2 regions of the Shewanella sp. SM68 genome follow, and region 1 is predicted to be linked to the other one. Evidence: predicted binding sites of a transcription regulator. Region 1 holds the regulator's gene; the other holds the start of a gene.
The links. Region 1 encodes NrdR, which represses ribonucleotide reductase genes. Its sites were predicted from a motif close to AAACACNANATNTNGTGTTT; they were not measured.

Region 1 (4,157 bases):
ATTCTACTCGATTGCGCGCCGAACTCAACTCGACAATGAGCCAAGTTCAAGCACTCTCTGCAGGAATTTCATGTTTCAAATACTGGGATTGTGACCGCGTTCCGAGTAGAATACCGCGCAACCCTACCTATAAGAATTGGCAGCTGGAGTAAGCAATGCTGAAAAAAGATATGAATATCGCAGATTATGATCCGGAACTGTTTAACGCAATTCAGAATGAAACTCTGCGTCAAGAAGAGCATATTGAGCTGATTGCTTCTGAAAACTACACCAGTCCACGCGTGATGGAAGCGCAAGGTTCACAGTTAACCAATAAGTACGCTGAAGGCTATCCAGGCAAGCGTTACTACGGTGGTTGTGAGTATGTGGACGTAGTTGAAACCTTAGCGATTGAACGTGCTAAACAACTGTTTGGCGCAACTTACGCTAACGTACAACCTCATTCAGGTTCACAGGCAAACAGCGCGGTTTACATGGCATTGTTAAAACCTGGCGATACCGTACTGGGCATGAACTTAGCCCACGGTGGTCACTTGACCCACGGTTCACCCGTTAACTTCTCTGGCAAACTGTACAACATCATTCCTTACGGTATCGACGAGTCTGGCAAAATCGACTACGACGAAATGGAACGTATTGCCTTAGAACATAAGCCTAAGATGATGATCGGTGGTTTCTCCGCCTATTCAGGTATCGTTGATTGGGCAAAAATGCGTGAAATCGCAGACAAAATCGGTGCTTATTTATTTGTCGACATGGCGCATGTTGCCGGTCTTATTGCTGCGGGCGTTTATCCAAACCCAGTACCACACGCGCATGTTGTGACATCTACGACCCACAAAACCTTAGCGGGTCCCCGTGGTGGCGTGATCCTATCTGCTGCTGACGATGAAGACTTGTACAAAAAGTTGAACTCTGCGGTATTCCCAGGCGGTCAAGGTGGCCCATTGATGCACGTTATCGCCGGTAAAGCGGTGGCGTTCAAAGAAGCCCTAGAGCCAGAATTTAAAGTTTACCAACAGCAAGTGGTTAACAACGCTAAAGCTATGGTTGAAGTGTTCCTTGAGCGCGGTTACAAAATCGTCTCTGGCGGAACCAGCAACCACTTAATGCTAGTTGACCTGATTGGTCGTGACTTAACGGGTAAAGAAGCCGATGCCGCCTTAGGTAGCGCTAACATTACCGTGAACAAAAACTCAGTGCCAAATGATCCACGTTCACCCTTTGTGACCTCAGGTGTGCGTATCGGTACGCCAGCGATTACGCGCCGCGGCTTTAAAGAAGCGGAATCGAAAGAGCTGACTGGCTGGATTTGTGACATCCTTGATGATGCGAACAATCCTGCTGTGATTGAACGTGTGAAGGGCCAAGTATTGGCACTTTGCGCACGTTTCCCTGTTTACGGCTAATTTGCCTATGCATCTACGCTTAGTAGATGAAGGGCCGAGATTGACCGCCGACTGACTTGATACTTATCACATCAGGTATTTAGCATCAGGCACTTAACATCAAGTAGTTAACATTAGGTTGTTAAGCTCAGGTAGTTAACCTCAGCCCATAAATAGGATAAAATCCCATGGCCGCATCTTGCGGCCATTTTTATTGGTAAAATCTTAGGCTTAAATCCATTGCGTTTGACTGAGATTTAACAGGTAAAGCCATTAACGCTTTACCACCATTCACTGGCAGGAGGCTCAATGCATTGTCCATTTTGTAGCGCGACAGATACTAAAGTCATCGATTCCCGATTAGTGGCAGAAGGCCACCAAGTGCGCCGTCGCCGAGAATGCACCGAATGTCATGAAAGATTTACCACCTTCGAAGGCGCCGAATTAGTTATGCCTAGGGTGATTAAGCGCGATGGTTCACGCCAACCCTTTGATGAAGAAAAACTCCAAGGTGGCATGTTGCGCGCCGTTGAAAAACGCCCCGTATCTATGGATGAAATAGAGCAAGCACTCAGCAAAATCAAGTCTACTCTGCGCGCCACTGGCGAGCGGGAAGTGCCGTCAGAAATGGTGGGTAACTTAATGATGGAGCAATTGATGAGCCTAGATAAAGTCGCCTACATTCGTTTCGCTTCTGTGTACCGCGCCTTTGAAGACGTGTCTGAATTTGGCGAAGCCATCGCCAAGCTGCAAAAGTAGTCATTGAGTTTTGTCGCCGACAAGGCAGACGTGTACGAGCGATTGGCGTGAAAGCACAAATTTAAAAGACAGGTTTGTAAGACTGGTGAAAGCCGAAACCTTTAACAACAGGGTTGAACATGAGCTTGAACATAAGTTGGTCCGTACTCGATACCCAAATGATGAGCCGCGCGATTCAATTGGCGCGCAAAGGCTTTTACACCACGAGGCCCAATCCCAGTGTGGGCTGCGTTATCGTTAAAGATAATCAAATCATCGGTGAAGGTTATCATCAAAAAGCGGGTGAACCCCACGCCGAAGTGCATGCGCTACGTATGGCTGGCGAACGCGCCCGTGGCGCAACGGCCTATGTCACTTTAGAGCCCTGCAGCCATTATGGGCGCACGCCGCCCTGCGCCTTGGCACTGATCAATATTGGCGTTAAACGTGTAGTAGTGGCGGTGGAAGATCCTAATCCGCAAGTGGGTGGTCGTGGCATTCAAATGTTGCGTGACGCCGGCATTGAAGTGGATGTGGGATTACACCGCGATGAAGCCTATGCCTTGAATTTAGGCTTTATGAAGCGCATGGAATCGGGTTTACCCAGAGTTACGGTAAAATTAGCCGCGAGTCTCGATGGTAAAACCGCGCTGTCTAACGGTGTGTCTAAATGGATAACTGGTCCAGAATCTCGCCGCGACGTGCAGCGATTACGTTTACGTTCTTGTGCACTGGTCACGGGAATTGAAACCATACTGGCGGACGATCCCTCACTCAATGTGCGTTATCAGGAACTTGGCAGCTTAAAAGACCGTCTAACCGAAGCGCAATTACTGCAGCCATTAAGAGTGATACTCGACAGCCGCGCCCGTTTGCCGTTATCGGCCGCCTGCTTGGCTATCGTATCGCCCATACTCTTGGTCTCTACCGTGGCTTATCCCGCAGAGTTTCAAGCACATTTGCCCTCCCATGTGAGTTGCCTCGTGTTACCTGCAATTGCAGGTCGCGTCTCATTGCCTGAACTATTAAGCTATTTAGGCCAAAGCTGTAATCACGTGTTGGTGGAAGCGGGTGCAACCTTAGCAGGCGCTTTTTTAGCAGAGGGGCTGGCCGATGAGTTAGTGCTATATCAAGCGATGAAAATCCTCGGTGGGCATGGGCGTAATCTGCTGCAATTGCCCGATTATCAAACCATGGCACACATTCCTGCACTCACGTTGGTCGATGAGCGCAAAATAGGGCCAGATACCCGTTTAATCTTGAGCGTTAAGCTTGATACTTCTTTATTTAATTAAGTGAGTTAACCATGTTTACTGGGATTATTGAAGCCGTTGGCACCCTGCGCAAACTGGAGCGTAAAGGCGATGATATTCGTCTTACCGTGGCGAGCGGCAAACTGGATTTAAACGATGTACGTCTAGGCGACAGTATTGCTACCAACGGTGTGTGCTTAACGGTTGTGCAGCAATTAGCCGACGGTTATGTGGCTGATGTCTCTGCCGAAACCGTGAGTCTAACCGGCTTTGCTAATTATAAAGTGGGCACTAAGGTGAATCTTGAAAAGGCCGTTACCCCAACCACACGCTTAGGCGGCCATATGGTCAGCGGTCATGTTGACGGTATTGCAACGGTTGAGCAACGCCTAGTGCGTGGTCAAGCTATCGAGTTTTGGTTAGCCGCCCCCGCAGAGCTTGGGCGTTATATTGCCCATAAAGGTTCCATCACCATTGATGGCGTGAGTCTGACGGTTAACGAAGTGGACGGCAGTCGATTCCGCTTGACCATAGTGCCGCATACCGCAGGTGAAACCACGTTAATCGACCTGCAAGCGGGCGATAAGGTGAATATCGAAGTGGATTTAATCGCCCGTTATCTTGAACGCTTGATGAATTATGATGGCAAAGACAGCAAGAGCGGTGGTGTCACCATGGAAATGTTAGCCCGTGCCGGCTTTGTGCGTTAGTGCACAGGAGCAGATTATTTAACTTAAGCTTATCGGCAGCTTAGGTTATTTAGGTATAGAATTTCATA
Region 2 (4,157 bases), on a different contig from region 1:
GGCTTTAAGATTGAATGCAAATAGTTTGCGCGCAAACTAGATGGGGTGGGACAGATCGGATAAGATAGCGTTATGTTTAAATGACAGGCGCTTAAACGTGCAGAATTGCTTACCTCAACATGAGCTAGACGCTACAAAACAGACTCATAGCCAAGCTTCTAGCGATCCACTCTGTTTATCCGATAATGTTTGTTTCGCGTTATATTCTGCGAGCAATGCATTAGTGCGTGCTTATCGGCCTCTACTCGAGGCATACGAGTTAACTTTCCCTCAATATTTAGTGATGCAAACCCTGTGGCGTCAAAACGGCTGTAGCCAAACCCAGCTATCAATGGCGACTAAACTCGATATGGGAACCTTAACGCCCATCGTCAAGCGGTTAGAGTTGAAGGGGTTGATTACGCGATTAGCCTGCGTTGAAGATGAGCGGAAAAAGCTGATCACTCTGACAAGTCAAGGAGAGGGTATCAGGCACGAAGCTCTTGCCTTGAAGCAAACCTTGCTTGATAAAGTGCAGATGGACGCTGAGGCACTCGATTTACTAAGGCGGCAATGTCTTGCCTTGATCGAAGATATACAGTCCTAGATATAAGTTGGTTTATGCATAGTGATGCTATTAACTCAGGGGTTGCACTGATTAATACTTGATTGGCTTAGTTTTTGCTTTAAAACCGTTATTGAGTCTTAGACGCCGAATTTTTGACGATGAATTCTATTTTAAATGCCTTTAATCTTAATCGCAGCAGTGCCAGTATCGCCGATGCCTATGGTGCCAATAGCCAAAAGACGAGCACGGCTAAAACCGATACTACGACAGAAACAAATAAAACGCAGACGGATGCTACCAAACCCGATAAAGGTAAAACCGATGAGATAGCGCTGTCGCCACGGGCGCAACGCGCACAGAAAATTCAATCGATGGCGAAGGATTTTTTTGCCGATGGTCAATTTGGCGTCGCCGATATTCCCGCATTGGTGTCGCGCTTACAAAAAGATGGCATTTTATCGGATGTGCAACTCGAGCGTTTATCGAAAAACGGTATTACAGTGCCGAGCACAACAACGCCGACTAAACAATCGTTGCAAGATTTTTTAGATGATGAAATCAAGTCATTAGCTAAAAAATCACCTAATAATCCTCTTATCAATACCTTAGTTGATGCTAAAAACGTCTTAACCAATATGGATGATGCTCAGTCGCCGGTGCTAGCCCAGAAGGCCACGAAAGTCCTTAGCCAATTGACGGATTATTTGAATTCTGAACCTCCGCTTACGGATGCTCAAAAGCAGCAGTGGCAGGGGCTAAAATCTATGATGCAACTTGCTTCATCTATGGGGGCACATCAATCTGCATCGGGCCAACTCAGTAGTTATCTTGCGCTTGCTAAACGTTAATTCACATCCATAGTGCGTGATAAACACAAATTGTCACGCATTCAACTAGCTGGGTTTAATCAGCAGGTCAAGGCGCAATTTTCAGATAATTGGGCCTAGCTGCAGTTCTTGTTTGTTCTTTTATTTCATCCTAAAAACTATGATCTGGATCATGGACTCCTTACCGTCATTGTAGCCTAATGCTCTACATATTGTGTTTTATGCTTTTAAAATCACTAGATGTAGTGTTAATTTTTAGGCGAGATGGAGAGGAACTGAACAATGCCAGTCGTAATTAAGCGTGATGGTTGCCGCACACCTTTTGATGAAACAAGGATAAGGGATGCAGTGAATGCCGCTGCAAACTCAGTTGGAATAGAGGATGGCGACTATGCAGCGACAGTGGCAGCGTGTATCAGTCAGAGCGTCGCGCCATTAGCTGAAGTCGATATCCACCATCTACAAGATGCAGTTGAGAATTTACTGATGGAAGGGCCGTACAAGTCCCTGGCGCGGGTGTATATCGAATACCGTCACGACAGAGATGTGTGCCGTGAAGCGACCAGTAAACTCAACCTCGAAATCCGTGGTTTAGTTGAGCAAAGCAATGCGGCTTTACTCAATGAAAATGCTAATAAAGATTCAAAAGTCATTCCTACTCAGCGGGATTTACTCGCGGGCATAGTCGCCAAACATTACGCCAAGAGTCATATTTTGCCAAAGGATGTAGTCGCTGCCCATGAAGCGGGCGAGATCCATTACCACGACCTAGATTACTCTCCGTTTTTCCCGATGTTTAACTGCATGTTGATTGATTTAGCTGGCATGTTGACCCACGGCTTTAAAATGGGTAATGCCGAAATTGAAACCCCTAAGTCTATTTCAACAGCGACAGCAGTGACCGCGCAGATCATTGCCCAAGTGGCGAGCCATATCTATGGCGGCACAACTATCAACCGTATCGATGAAGTGTTAGCGCCATTTGTCGCTAAGAGCTACGACAAGCACTACCAAATTGCCCTGAATTGGAAGATCACCGATGCCAAAGCCTTTGCTACGGCACAAACTGAAAAAGAATGTCACGATGCATTCCAGTCTTTGGAATATGAGGTCAATACCTTACACACTGCCAATGGCCAAACACCGTTCGTGACCTTTGGGTTTGGTTTAGGTACGTCGTGGGAATCACGCTTAATTCAGCAATCTATGCTCAAAGTGCGGATGGCGGGATTGGGGAAAAATCGCAAGACTGCAGTATTCCCTAAGCTAGTGTTTGCGATTCGCGATGGTATTAATCATAAAGCGGGCGATTGCAATTACGATGTAAAACAGATGGCGCTCAAATGCGCAACAATGCGCATGTATCCCGACATCCTCAACTACGAGCAAGTCGAGAAAGTGACCGGTTCATTTAAAACCCCAATGGGCTGCCGTAGCTTTTTAGGCACCTATGAAGAAAATGGCGAGCTTGTGCATGAAGGGCGCAATAATTTGGGAGTGGTCAGTTTAAACCTGCCGCGGATTGCCTTAGAAGCCAATGGCGATGAGACTGAGTTTTATCGCATTTTAGATGACAGATTAGTATTAGCCCGTAAAGCGCTGGATACCCGTATTGAGCGACTGAACGGTGTTAAAGCTCGCGTGGCACCTATCCTCTATATGGAAGGCGCCTGTGGTGTACGTTTACGGGCTGATGATGATGTGGCGCAAATCTTTAAAAATGGCCGCGCGTCGATTTCACTCGGTTACATTGGCTTGCATGAAACCATGAATGCACTCTATGGCACCCAAACTCATGTCTTTGATGATGCACAATTAAGGGAAAAAGCCGTTGCTATTGTAGCTTATCTTAAAGCGGCTACCGATGCGTGGAAGGCCGAAACAGGTTATGGCTTTAGTCTGTATAGCACGCCAAGTGAGAGTCTTTGCAGCCGTTTTTGTAAACTGGATGCGAAGCAATTTGGCCTAGTCACAGGTGTGACGGACAAGGGCTATTACACTAATAGTTTCCACCTTGATGTGGAAAAAAGCGTAAATCCTTACGATAAAATTGATTTTGAACAGCCATATCCCGCTATCGCGAACGGCGGCTTTATTTGTTATGGCGAATATCCCAATATGCAGCATAACCTCGAAGCGCTGGAAAACGTCTGGGATTATAGCTACAGCCGCGTGCCTTACTATGGCACTAACACGCCAATTGATGAATGCTACGACTGTGGCTTTACCGGTGAATTTAGTTGTACCAGTAAAGGGTTCACTTGCCCTAAGTGTGGCAATCATGAGCCTAGTCGGGTTTCTGTGACGCGCCGTGTGTGCGGTTACTTAGGCAGTCCTGATGCGCGGCCCTTTAATTATGGCAAGCAAGAAGAAGTAAAACGCAGGATCAAACACTTGTAACACTATTACCTTATTCTGCCTGTTAGACTTATTCCGTGGCATCAAATAGTGCCACGTGATGAGTGTCAGTGTTAAAAGATGAAATGCACTATGAGTGACCATCAATGAATTACCATCAATATTTCCCTATCGATGTGGTCAATGGCCCAGGTACCCGTGCGACCTTGTTTGTCTCTGGCTGTGAGCACCAGTGCCGCGGTTGTTACAACCAAAGCACGTGGGATCCCCGTTCTGGGCATGTGTTTGATAGGACGATGGAAGATAGGATTATTGCCGATCTCAATGATCAGCGGATTGTGCGCCGTGGTTTATCGCTTTCGGGCGGAGATCCTTTATTGCCTGTCAATCTCAGTGCCATTTTGACGCTCGTCAAACGAGTCAAG

Region 2: a site for NrdR is predicted at 1,606-1,625, ahead of nrdD (anaerobic ribonucleoside-triphosphate reductase). Genes of this name have one in related genera too.

The regions. Positions count from the first base shown of each region.
Region 1 is NZ_JAKKRU010000010.1:52,814-56,970, forward strand. It holds gene glyA (serine hydroxymethyltransferase) at 156-1,409, shown strand; gene nrdR (transcriptional regulator NrdR) at 1,698-2,147, shown strand; gene ribD (bifunctional diaminohydroxyphosphoribosylaminopyrimidine deaminase/5-amino-6-(5-phosphoribosylamino)uracil reductase RibD) at 2,267-3,421, shown strand; gene L5M40_RS16080 (riboflavin synthase) at 3,433-4,089, shown strand.
Region 2 is NZ_JAKKRU010000003.1:328,751-332,907, forward strand. It holds gene L5M40_RS06990 (MarR family winged helix-turn-helix transcriptional regulator) at 98-586, shown strand; gene L5M40_RS06995 (hypothetical protein) at 706-1,395, shown strand; gene nrdD (anaerobic ribonucleoside-triphosphate reductase) at 1,657-3,774, shown strand; gene nrdG (anaerobic ribonucleoside-triphosphate reductase-activating protein) at 3,879-4,157, shown strand, end outside.